4 regions of the Staphylococcus saprophyticus subsp. saprophyticus ATCC 15305 genome follow, and region 4 is predicted to be linked to each of the others. Evidence: riboswitches for the same ligand, from Rfam matches in the RefSeq annotation. Region 4 holds a riboswitch; each other region holds the start of a gene.

Region 1 (3,217 bases), 400 kb from region 4:
GATTGTTAGGGTTTATTTCTTGTCCAATCTCGGCAATCTAAAGGCGATAGCAATCAGACCACAAATCCCTAATATCATCGGATAAATCGCATACGGTACCAATTCAAACGGTGATATAGATGCCACACCTGCTGCTGCAATAAGCTGTGGACTATACGGTAATAGTCCTTGGAAACAGCTTGCAAACATATCTAGAATACTTGCTGATTTACGCGGATCTACACCATATTCATCTGAAATGTCTTTAGCTAATGGCCCTGCCATTAATATAGAAATCGTATTATTAGCAGTTGAAATATCGGCCACACTCACTAAGCCAGCAATTCCTAGTTCTGCGCCACGCTTAGATTTCACTCTATTACGCACAAAATTAAGTAACCATGTAATACCACCATTGTGTTGTATCAATGCCACTAGACCACCAATTAATAGTGCAATAATGGCAATATCCTCCATGCCAATAATCCCTTTAGAAATAGAGCTTAATAACCCAATCCAATCAAAGGTACCATAAAATAAACCTATAATTGCTGAAAGTATAATACCGCCAATAAGTACAATAATAACGTTGACGCCGAATAATGCGAGTATGAGTACAAATAAATAAGGTACTACTTTTATAAGATCATAATCGTAGCTCTTAGATGCATCAATTTGTGCTCCATTTGTTAAAAACCAAAGTACAATGACAGTAAATATGGCACCAGGTAACACGATTTTGATATTCACCTTAAACTTATCACTCATTTTTGTTTTTTGAGTTCTTACCGCAGCTATCGTTGTATCTGAAATCATTGATAAATTATCACCAAACATCGCCCCACCTACGACCGTCGCCATAGTGATGGCTGCAGAGACATCCGCCTGTTGGCTTAGTCCAAAGCCAACAGGCGCTATAGCTGCTACAGTGCCCACGGATGTACCCATAGAAAGTGACACGAACATACATATCACGAATAAACCTACAATGATTAAATTCTCAGGAATCAAAGATAGTCCCAAATTCACTGTAGATTTTACGCCACCCATATCTTCAGTTGTTTGCGAAAACGCTCCTGCTAATAAGAAAATGAGCATCATTAGTATAATATTGGAATGTCCTGCACCCTTAGTAAAAATTTCAACTTTCTTTTGAAATGATTCTTTTCTATTTAATACAAGTCCCACAATTGTCGCTACTAGTATCGCAACATTTAGGGGCATTGTAGTGAAATCGCCGGTAATGATACCAACACCTAAAAACATACCCACAAAAATAATTAAAGGTATCAGTGCCCATGCATTACCTTTCTTTGTCTCCTCCATACAAAACCAACTTTCCTTTAAGTTCAAACAGAACATCAATTTTTCTACCATTAAATAAACTTACTCAAATAAAAAACTCTTTCCAATTGAAGAAAGAGTAAACTTTGTACATTTATTCTTATCTTCTAGCATAAATGATGCTACTGGAATTGGCACACGCATAATCATGTTGCCGAAGTATCCACAGGCCAGTCCCTCCACTTCTCTTGATAAGTTATTTAATTTATTTTTCACAGTACAATATTAAATTAGTTTCGTCAATTACTGTTTTAAATTCTTGCTTAAACTTTAACAAATCTTAACAATTAGCTGATGAGCTAATGACTTCAGTCTTATCATTTATAAATTACTCTGTTGGTCGATTAATCGTAAATGATTGTCCTAATGCTGCATAATCATTTCCAGCTAAACGTGCCACAGGCGCTAATGCTTGTGCATCTATTTTACTATCATCAAAGTAAACTGCCTCATCAATGTGATACATCACAACCTCACCAATGATTAAATCTGATCCTTCTTGAGCATCGCCTAATGTAACGATTTGATTTAGTTTGCATTCCATTCGAATTTTGGCTTGTTCCACACCTGGTACAGGCACGACTTCTGATTTCACACATGTCAACTGCGTTCTTTCTAATTCATTTAGTGTTCTGTCTATAGGTGCAGCCGTTTTATTTTTTTGTTCTACAGTCATTTCATCTGTAATATGAACTACAAATGAGCCTGTTTCTTCAATATTTAACGATGTATCTTTGCGCTTTCCTTGTGAACGTGCAGTAGAAATCATAATCATAGGAGGTGCGCTGCATACAACATTAAAAAAACTGAACGGTGCAGCATTTAAATTCCCATCTTTATCCTGTGTTGTCACAAATGCAACTGGTCTTGGAATAACACTACCACTTAATAATTTATAATTCTGTTGTTTCGTTAATGTGTTTGCGTTATATTGTTTCATCCACATTTATACTCCTTTTAAAAATAATAAAAAAGCGAGACAGAAACCAAACATTGAATTTGATTTCTCAATCTCGCCCATATAACGTCGGCTATATGACTCATTGTAATATTCGCTTATCAATCTAGAAGTCACAGGGTTTAGATGATACAACTTTAATGTGATTGAATCATCTCCACATTAGCTGTGACGTTTCATATAACCTAGTCTAACTGAGTACCACCTGTCACACCATATACTTGACCTGTTGTATAACTGGATTCTTCAGCTGCCAAGTGTACATATGTGCCTGATAATTCTACAGGTTGACCTGCTCTGCCCAAGACTTCCTTTTGTCCAAAGCTCGGAATTTTAGATTGCGGTTGACCGCCAGAAATTTGTAATGGTGACCAAAATGGTCCTGGCGCAACACAATTCACACGAATGCCTTTCGCACCGAGTTCTTCGGATAGACTTTTCGTTAATGAAATAATCGCAGCTTTTGAAGCAGCATAATCATGTAAAATTGGGCTTGGATTGTAACCTTGAACTGAAGAGGTCAGCGTAATGGTTGCACCAGCTTGTAAATAATCTACTGCTTTTTGAACTGTCCAAAATATTGGATAAACATTCGTCTCAAATGTTTCTGAAAACGAAGCTGTGTCAAAACCTTTTATGCTTTCTCTATATTGTTGATGACCGGCGACGATGGTTACATTGTCTAACCCGCCAAGTTCGTTGTAAGCTGTTTCAACTAAATCGTAATTAAATTGTTCATCTCTAATGTCACCTGGAATTAAGACAGCTTTTCTTCCTGCTGCTTCAATGACTTGTTGTACTTCTTCTGCATCTTGTTGTTCTGCTGGAAGATAATTAATTGCTACATCAGCGCCTTCCTTAGCGTAAGCAATAGCTGCTGCTCTGCCTATAGCTGAGTCTCCACCAGTAACTAACATTTTATAATCATTTAAACGA
Region 2 (3,217 bases), 690 kb from region 4:
TTCCGCCAATTCAAAATCATAAATATCAAAGCCAGCACTACGTTGAGCAATTTGTTTAATCCCAAAATCATGTAATTGCTTATAAATGGTTTCGTCCAATGGTATTTGTTGCGAAATAGACACACCATCAAATCCTTTTACACGTGAGACAGTTTCACATGTTAATAAATCTTCATCTAAATCGACTTCTACTTTATGCTTATTAGACCAAGCTTCAATGAAAGCTTTATCCTCATTTCTAACGCCAAAAAGTTTTATACGCGTCATGTTAGCATCCCCTTTAAAATTAATGTTATTCATACAGATGTCTCAGAGATTGGATTCTCTCGGCAGCTACTTTCAATTGCTCATCATCAAGCGCTAATGATATACGCACATAGTTTTTACCATGTTCACCAAACGGAATACCCGGTGCAACAAGTATGGATTGCTCTTGTAATAAATAGTCAACAAATGATTCCCCATCAAAATTTGGCGGCGTTTTTAGCCACAAGAATATACCACCTTTCATCGGTTCAAATGGAATATTTTCTTCCTTTAACTTCGCTTCAAAAGTATCCCTACGTTGTTTGAAAATATTACTTTGTTCGTCCAAGAAATCATCATAGTGATTCAATGCATAGGTCGCTGCATCTTGTAACGCACCAAACATACCCGCATGCGTGTGTGTGTGATATTTTTTCAACGCTTGAATCATATCTTTATTGCCTACTGCAAATCCAACTCTAAAACCGGACATATTATATCCTTTAGATAATGAAAATACTTCAATCGCTAAATCTTTTGCACCTTCTGTTTGTAAAATACTCGGATTTTTATGATCAAACCCAAATGCACTGTACGCAAAATCATGAACTATTTTAGTCTTTGTACCTTTAAATTGCGCTACAGCCTCATCAAATACAGCTTGTGTAGCTACTGATCCAGTAGGATTATTTGGATACGTTAAATAGACTAATCGCGTATTTTTCAATATATCCCTATCCACTTTATCCCATTGAGGCAAGTAATATGGTGGTTCTAATACGAGCGGTTGTGGATGTGCATCAGCTAATAAGACACCCGCCTTATAATCTGTATAACCTGGATCTGGTAGTAGTACATTTTCACCAGGATTAACAATACAAGATGGTAAAGCTACCAAACCATTTTTAGTTCCGTACAAAATACAGACTTCATCGTCTTTATCTAACACGACATCATATTGCCTTTGATAAAAATCTACAATCGCTTGTTTAAAAGTCTCTTTACCATGAAATGCTACATACTTTTGATTATTAGGCTCTCGCAATGCATCTGTAAAACAATCAATAATCCCTGTTGGTGTTTCTCCATCTGGTATACCTACCGCCATATTAATTAAAGGTAACGGCCCATGTTCAACAGGCTGCCCCATCGTTTTTGCAAAATAACTATCTGGTACTTGTGCTAATCTATCCGAAATCACCATCAAAGTCCTCCTAATAAAAAAACTATATACCTACGAAAGTGGCATATAGTTTACATGTCACCTATCTTTCAAGTAGTATTACTTGTTGGACGAAGCACAGTACTTCTTTACAAAGTCTGTTGCTGAAGCTTCACAGGGCCAATTCCCTCAACTTCTCTGGATAAGTTTTGCTTTTAAATTACTATTAATTTTATCAGAATATTCAAACATGTCAATGCAAAAAAAGAGCGACTCTAAAGAGTCACTCTTTGTCTATATAATTAAATCTTACCAAGCAACCCATGCTCCAGCACCTTGGTTATTATAAACTTCAACAGCTTTATCCATTTGATCTTGAACTGACATACCTGCATGTTCACCATGGCCTAATAATTGGAATAATCCGTATGCACCTGATGAAGCATTAACAGCATTTGCGTTACCGCCACTTTCACGTTGGATAACACCTTTCCATTGTGAAGCTGATACACCAGTACGTTCTGCCATTTGATTAGCAATTGCATCAATACTTGATGTTGATGTTGTAGTTGTTGTAGTTGTTGATTTAGTTGAAGTACTTGTTTGTGCAGTTTGAACGTTTGTGTTAGATGAAGCTTTAGGCGCTTCAACAGCTGCTACTTCAGTGTTACTTGATTGTTGTTGTGTACGAACTTCGTTAGCTGAAGTTTCGTTAGTGTGTGTAGTTGCTTGAGCAGTTACATCTTGGATAGTGTTAGAAGATGCACTTTGAGCACCTGCAGTTGTATAATTCCATGACCAAGTTTGGCCATCAGAAGTGAAAGTATATTCGTTTCCACCTAATACGAAATCATAGTTATACGCACCAGCGTGTAATGGTTTTTCATTTAATTGCTCTGGGTTGTTTTGAGCTAAGTCAGCTAAATGCGCTTGGTCGATATTTTCTTCTGATGCATGCGCTTGATTGTGATCAGCTGTTGCTGCATATCCTGTTACACCTAATGCTACTGCTAATGATGATGCTAAAATTGTTTTCTTCATAATAAAAAAATCCTCCAATTAATTTCTTTTTAAGTTAAATTATATTTTCGTTAAATTATTTATCGTATGTGCTGAAATCTTTTAAATTTAATGTCTTATCTTTTCGCCACAAATAATATACCATAAATTTCGTTCAGTTATATTACACTTACTTAACAAAACGTTACAAATCAAATTCCACTTTGTAACATTACGACATATTTGTTTTATTTTGTAATGCTAAATAACTATTGATAGATAAAAGGATATTATATGAGTATATGATATAAAGCGATTAAATAAATTTACATTTAAGAAAATCATATATTCTGAAATATTACAAATCACACTTTTGTTACATAACTGTAAAATAACAAAAAGACAAAAAAATTATATTTTGGAGTAAAACTTGCAAATTTTTTTGTTTAAATTAAAAAAAGACCACTGATGGGTGGCCTTTTTTAATCATTTTATATTTTTTTATGTAACGACAACCTTATGCTTTATTACAAAATATGACACACATTTTAAGCAAATTGTGTAACCTTACGCTAAGAACTTGAAGATTTCTCTATCATATATTTTCAATATCTTCATATATAACGTATTAATTAAATACCCCATAACAAATGGTACGACAAAAAATGCAATAAACACAAAAACTAAATTCAATATTATTGAATGTTCCATAAATCTAAAAGCACTGATCGGTCCAACTAGTCCGATAATACCAAAACCAGCTGATTCCTTTGTACCTCCAATACCAATTAACCCACCAACTAAACCTGT
Region 3 (3,217 bases), 940 kb from region 4:
AAGCAGCTAAATTTTTACAAGATTACGGTGTGAGTTTTGAACCCATAGATATCGTACAGCATACACCAACTAAAAATGAGTTTAAAGAAATACTAGAAGTAACTGATATCGATATTAATAAATTGTTCAATACGCATGGCGCTAAATATCGTGAATTAGGTTTAAAAGATAAACTTAAAGATTTAACAGATGATGAAAAGTTAGATTTATTATCTGCCAATGGCATGTTGGTTAAAAGACCGCTAGCGATTTCAGGTGACAAAGTAACTGTTGGATTTAAAGAAGACGAATATAAAGCAACTTGGTTGTCATAAAATAATAAAGGTGATTAAATTACGTTGGACTATTATTTTGACAAAATAATGAAAACGCTTTACCGGTGTTTTTCGAAAACATTATAATAATTTAAAGATGCCATTAAATAGTTGATTGTATGCTATTCATATGGCATCATTAATATGTAAAAACATTTAGGAGGGGATTCTCGTGGCAGTACCGAGTGAATTAAAATATTCTAAAGAACATGAGTGGGTAAAAGTTGAAGGTAATACAGTAACAATTGGTATCACTGAATATGCACAAGGTGAACTTGGCGATATCGTATTCGTTGAATTACCAGAAGTTGATGATGAAATTAATGAAGGCGACACGTTTGGTAGTGTTGAGTCCGTAAAAACAGTTTCAGAACTTTATGCGCCAGTATCAGGTAAAGTTTTAGAATCTAATGAAGAACTAGAAGACAGTCCAGAATTCGTAAATGAATCACCTTACGAAAAAGCTTGGATGGTAAAAGTTGAATTAAGTGACGAAAGTCAATTAGAGGAATTAATGTCAGCAGAACAATATTCTGAAATGATTGGTGAATAATATTACATAGAACTCCATGATATAACTATCTTGGAGTTTTTATTTTACCTTTTTTTATCTATATTCAAATGAGACTAATCAAAAAATTGTTAAGACTTTGTAAATGCAGACGTAGTCATTTGTTGTAGGTAAGTGTATTTAGCTGACAAAAATGGATTGCCATAATAAGATGAAATTAGAAAACTGTAAAGGATGTTTATGGTCACTCAGTATTGTGAAGAACTAAATAGAGAAATTTACTATCAACATTTAGAGGGTGGATGTCATGGCGATACTAAACCAAGTAATTATTGTAGAAGGAAAGTCAGACAAAAAGCGGGTAAAACAAGTAATCGATCAACCAATCGATATTATTTGTACTAATGGTACGATGGGTGTCGATAAAATTGATGAAATGATTGATACATTATACGATAAACAAGTGTATATACTTGTCGATGCCGATGATGAAGGTGAAAAAATTCGAAAATGGTTTAAACGATATTTAAGTGAAAGTAGACATATAAGAATAGATAAACAATATTGTGAGGTTGCACGTTGTCCTAAACGATATTTATCCAGAGTGCTTGAAAAGCATGGGTTTACGGTAAAGGATGAAGAAAAAGTAGCTAAAGCGAAATTGGATTATATAGCTGAAAGGGTAAGTTTATTAACATGAAGGTAACAAATCAACAACGCGTCAATATAGATGAACATATAAATCAGGAAAAATATCTTATATTTGGATACACACCGACATGTGGTACCTGTAAAGTTTCTGAAAGAATGTTAGACATTGCTAATGAAATATTAAAATTACCAATTACTAAAATCGATTTGAATTTTCATCCAGATTTTAGTCAGGAACATGAAATACAATCTGTACCTGTGTTGATGTTGATGTCAAAAGGTGAAGAGCAAAAAAGAATTTACGCATTTCAATCCGTCCCTAATTTGTTAGAAAATTTAAAATAATTATTGACGAATCATTAGTGCGATGGTAGGATTAAAAATAATTAAATAACGAAACTCTTATCACGAGAGGTGGAGGGATGTGCCCTTTGAAGCCCGGCAACCGTCTGTAACAGAAATGGTGCCAATTCACATAAAGTTCATAGAAACTTTAGAAGATGAGAGAAGCAAACGTTGCTTTCTCTATTCTTCAATGAACATAGGGAAAGCATTTTTTATTTAATTGAAACAAAGCAATACGAGGAGGCAACAGAATGATTGAGTTAAATCAAATAGTCAAAAGGTACAAAACGAAAAAACAGGACGTACTTGCTGTAGATCATGTTGATTTAAGTATTCAATCAGGCTCAATTTTTGGTGTTGTTGGTTTTTCAGGTGCGGGGAAAAGTACATTAATAAGACTTTTAAATCATCTTGAGCAACCAACATCAGGAGACGTTATTATAGATGGTGACACTATAGGTAAGCTATCAAAATCGGACTTAAGAAAAAAACGTCAAAAAGTGAGTATGATTTTTCAACATTTCAATTTATTATGGTCACGTACTGTATTAAACAATATTACATTCCCATTAGAAATCGCAGGGATTTCACGACAAGAAGCCAAGCAACGTGCGCTTGAGTTAGTGGAATTGGTCGGATTGAAAGGGAGAGAAGATGCTTATCCTTCAGAATTATCAGGTGGGCAAAAACAACGTGTGGGTATTGCGAGAGCATTAGCTAACGAACCATCTGTATTATTATGTGATGAAGCGACAAGTGCATTAGATCCACAGACAACAGATGAAATCTTAGAACTATTATTGAAAATAAAAGAAGAAAGAAACTTAACCATCGTTATTATTACACATGAAATGCATGTCATTAGACGTATTTGCGATGAAGTTGCAGTAATGGAAAATGGTAAAGTGATAGAACAAGGCAAAGTTTCAAGTGTATTCGAAAATCCACAACACGATGTGACAAAACGCTTTGTGAAGGATGACTTAAATGATGACTTCGACGAATCAATTAGTGAACTCGTGTCACTTAATGAAAATGATTACGTTGTGCGTTTGAATTTTACTGGGAACAACGCAACGGAACCATTAGTGTCATACATAACGAAGACACACAATTTAGATGTCAATATTTTGGAAGCTAATATTAAACATACAAAAGACGGTTCTATCGGATTTTTAATCATACAATTTGCCGTTGCAAATTCAGAAAAATTTGAAAAATTCAAAAATGATTTAGAGGCACAACATGTATCTGTGGAGGTGGTTAAACATGGGTAATTCATTAAGCGATATCCTCCGAGAAATGTTTACAATGCCAAACGTAAGCTGGGAAGAAGTTTGGGTTGCAACATATGAAACCATCTATATGACGGTAATAGCAACAATATTTGCATTTG
Region 4 (3,217 bases):
AATGCGTCGTGTAATTAACAAATGATAAAGCATCTTTATCTTCATTTTGATCTAAGACAAGTGTTTGTGGAACTTGACCATCAAGATCTAATGTATTAAATACTTGTTCCATCATCGGCTGTTCTTTAAATTGTGCAGCACTTACGCCATTATACACATGACCTTTAAGCAATTGTGAATCAATGATATATAAACCTGTACGTGTTAGGACTAAGTGACTGATACGTTGCACATCACCAAACTCATTCCTTGGTAAAAAAATATTTGCCATAATATGCATATCTTCTGGACGAATTCTTTTCTCATTTACAAGTCGTTCGCGAATACCTATTAATCTCATATCAGTTACATATTCACTTTGATTTTTAGAGAATAATTTTAATGCATCAATTTCTCTATCTTTAGAATTAACCACAGCCGTATATTCTTCTTTTTGTTTTGTTACCGTTTTTTTATTTTCAATTCTTTCTTTTTCTAGCTCTTCTTCATGCTCATCGCTCAGTTGTTGCTCTCTTGATTTATATTGCGCTTCAACTTTTTCTTGCGCTTTTTTCTTACTTTTTAAAGCAACAATAAATAAAATCAAACAAATGACTGCTACGACAATTGCCACGATTAAACCAATCTCTATTGGTCCAAATGAATTCATAACAAAAACGCTCCTTTATGTGTTCAGTAACTTAATTATAATAGATATGCGCATCGTATTCGATAGTAAAGTTTAAAATTTAAACATTTTGTCTCAGTTTAAGCTTTGACACTATCTTTTAATAAGTTAACTTTATCTAATTTTTCCCATGGTAATAGCACATCAGTACGTCCAAAATGACCATATGCAGCTGTTTGTTTATAAATTGGATGTTTTAAATCAAGCATTTTAATAATTCCGGCAGGTCTTAAATCAAAATGTTTTCTTACAGCTTCTACTAATTCATATTCACTGACTTTACCAGTACCAAATGTATCTATTGAAATTGAAACCGGTTCAGCAACACCAATCGCATACGCTAATTGTACTTCACATTTTTCAGCCAATTGAGCTGCAACAATATTTTTAGCTACATAACGTGCAGCATATGCAGCTGAGCGGTCAACTTTAGTTGGATCCTTACCACTGAAGCATCCACCACCATGACGTGCATATCCACCATATGTGTCCACGATGATTTTACGACCTGTTAGTCCTGCATCTCCTTGAGGACCGCCGATTACAAATCTACCAGTTGGGTTAATATAAAATTTCGTCTGTTCATCTAATAATGACTCTGGCACTGTTGGATAAATAACGTGTGTTTTAATATCATCTTTAATTTGATCCAATTCAATATCTTCAGCATGTTGTGTAGATAAAACAATAGTATCTATTCGAACTGGTTTATCTTGTTCATCATATTCAACTGTCACTTGAACTTTTCCATCAGGACGCAAGTATTTTAAAATTTCATCTTTACGTACGTCAGATAAACGTTTAGCTAACTGATGTGATAAGAAAATGGGTAACGGCATATACGTATCTGTTTCATTAGTTGCATAACCAAACATCAAGCCTTGATCTCCTGCACCCGTAGCTTCAATTTCCGCTTCAGAAGCTTCGTCGCGATATTCTAAAGCTGTATCTACACCTTGTGCGATGTCAGGAGATTGTTCGTCAATTGCTGTTAATACAGCCATCGTTTGGCTGTCGTAACCGAATTTCGCACGTGTGTAACCTATTTCTTTAATTGTTTCTCTAACTACTTTTGGTATATCAACATAAGTTGTTGTTGAAATTTCTCCTGAAATTAAAGCCATACCTGTGGTTACAGTCGTTTCACAAGCCACACGTGCATTTGGGTCATCTTTTAAAATTTCATCTAAAATCGCATCCGATACTTGATCAGCAATCTTGTCCGGATGCCCTTCTGTTACAGATTCTGAAGTAAACAATCTTTTATTATATGTCATAATTTGCTCCTTTAGTTTTAAATTACGAAAATTCTCTCTCTGTTGAGCTCATTAAAAAAGGCCTTCTACACTATAGTAAATAGAGAGAAGGCCCTTTATACGTCCATTCGCTCTTATCGTTCAGACGCTATTTGTCTGCAAACGGTTTGGCACCTTTCTTCAATTAAGAAGAGGTTGCTGGGCTTCATTGGGTCCATGTCCCTCCGCCACTCAGGATAAGAGAATCCGTTAATTTATATAGTACCTAATCTAACATATAATGTCAATTTTACATTTATTAATATTTATTTAAAATTCCTTTGAAATTGGTGTGGACTATTAATCTATATATGTTATACTCTGTAATTGTAAAGGCTTACATCAACTAAATAGCGTGGAGGGATCAAGTATGGCGGTAGATACATACACTTATACAAGCAAAATTGAAAGCATTTTAGACAAGCAATCTTCATTATTTCAATTATCTACAACTCAGTTGTATAATAAAATTTTAGAAAATAATGAAGGCGAACTAACGGAATTAGGCGCCATCAATGCAAAAACTGGTAAATATACTGGTCGTTCACCAAAAGATAAGTTTATTGTCACTGAGCCATCTTATAGAGATGACATCGATTGGGGCAACATAAACCAACCTATCGAAGAAGAAAAATTTCTAAATTTATATGATAAAGTATTAAACTATCTTGATAAGAAAGATGAGCTTTATGTTTTTAACGGTTATGCAGGTAGCGATGAAGATTCACAGTTAAAACTCACTGTTGTTAATGAATTGGCTTGGCATAATTTGTTCGCTCAAAACATGTTCATCCGTCCAAGTACAAATGAAGAAGCTCAAGAAATCAAACCAAACTTCACTATTATTTCTGCACCTCACTTCAAAGCAGACCCATCCATAGATGGTACAAATTCAGAAACCTTCATTATCACATCATTTAAACATAAAGTAATCCTAATAGGTGGAACTGAATATGCTGGTGAAATGAAAAAAGGAATCTTCTCCGTAATAAACTACTTACTACCTAAAGACGACATTATGAGTATGCATTGTTCAGCAAATGTTGGCGAAAAAGGCGACGTAGCTCTATTCTTTGGTTTATCAGGTACTGGAAAGACAACACTTTCTGCTGACCCTACACGTAAACTCATCGGTGATGATGAGCATGGATGGAATAATAACGGTATCTTCAACATCGAAGGTGGCTGTTACGCAAAAGCAATTAATCTATCACAGAAAAAAGAACCACAAATTTATGATGCTATTAAATACGGA

The links. A riboswitch is a leader RNA that binds a small molecule or an ion and turns the genes downstream of it on or off. The one in region 4 is predicted to bind S-adenosylmethionine.
Region 1: linked by a shared signal. The riboswitch ahead of SSP_RS02810 (Na+/H+ antiporter NhaC family protein) and the one ahead of metK (methionine adenosyltransferase) in region 4 are both predicted to bind S-adenosylmethionine.
Region 2: linked by a shared signal. The riboswitch ahead of SSP_RS01430 (aminotransferase class I/II-fold pyridoxal phosphate-dependent enzyme) and the one ahead of metK (methionine adenosyltransferase) in region 4 are both predicted to bind S-adenosylmethionine.
Region 3: linked by a shared signal. The riboswitch ahead of SSP_RS09375 (methionine ABC transporter ATP-binding protein) and the one ahead of metK (methionine adenosyltransferase) in region 4 are both predicted to bind S-adenosylmethionine.

What each region holds. Positions count from the first base shown of each region.
Region 1 covers NC_007350.1:614,932-618,148, reverse strand. Annotated here, with positions in the region: gene SSP_RS02810 (Na+/H+ antiporter NhaC family protein) at 13-1,305, opposite strand; SAM riboswitch class I at 1,421-1,521, opposite strand; gene SSP_RS02805 (flavin reductase family protein) at 1,652-2,263, opposite strand; gene SSP_RS02800 (SDR family oxidoreductase) at 2,467-3,217, opposite strand, start outside.
Region 2 covers NC_007350.1:316,935-320,151, reverse strand. Annotated here, with positions in the region: gene SSP_RS01435 (D-lactate dehydrogenase) at 1-267, opposite strand, end outside; gene SSP_RS01430 (aminotransferase class I/II-fold pyridoxal phosphate-dependent enzyme) at 293-1,450, opposite strand; SAM riboswitch class I at 1,509-1,617, opposite strand; gene SSP_RS01425 (transglycosylase SLT domain-containing protein) at 1,718-2,449, opposite strand; gene SSP_RS01420 (PTS transporter subunit IIC) at 2,975-3,217, opposite strand, start outside.
Region 3 covers NC_007350.1:1,947,306-1,950,522, reverse strand. Annotated here, with positions in the region: gene SSP_RS09395 (arsenate reductase family protein) at 1-314, shown strand, start outside; gene gcvH (glycine cleavage system protein GcvH) at 487-867, shown strand; gene SSP_RS09385 (toprim domain-containing protein) at 1,133-1,525, shown strand; gene SSP_RS09380 (thioredoxin family protein) at 1,522-1,821, shown strand; SAM riboswitch class I at 1,876-1,983, shown strand; gene SSP_RS09375 (methionine ABC transporter ATP-binding protein) at 2,073-3,098, shown strand; gene SSP_RS09370 (methionine ABC transporter permease) at 3,091-3,217, shown strand, end outside.
Region 4 covers NC_007350.1:1,010,061-1,013,277, reverse strand. Annotated here, with positions in the region: gene SSP_RS05030 (nuclease-related domain-containing protein) at 1-649, opposite strand, end outside; gene metK (methionine adenosyltransferase) at 748-1,944, opposite strand; SAM riboswitch class I at 2,055-2,166, opposite strand; gene pckA (phosphoenolpyruvate carboxykinase (ATP)) at 2,333-3,217, shown strand, end outside.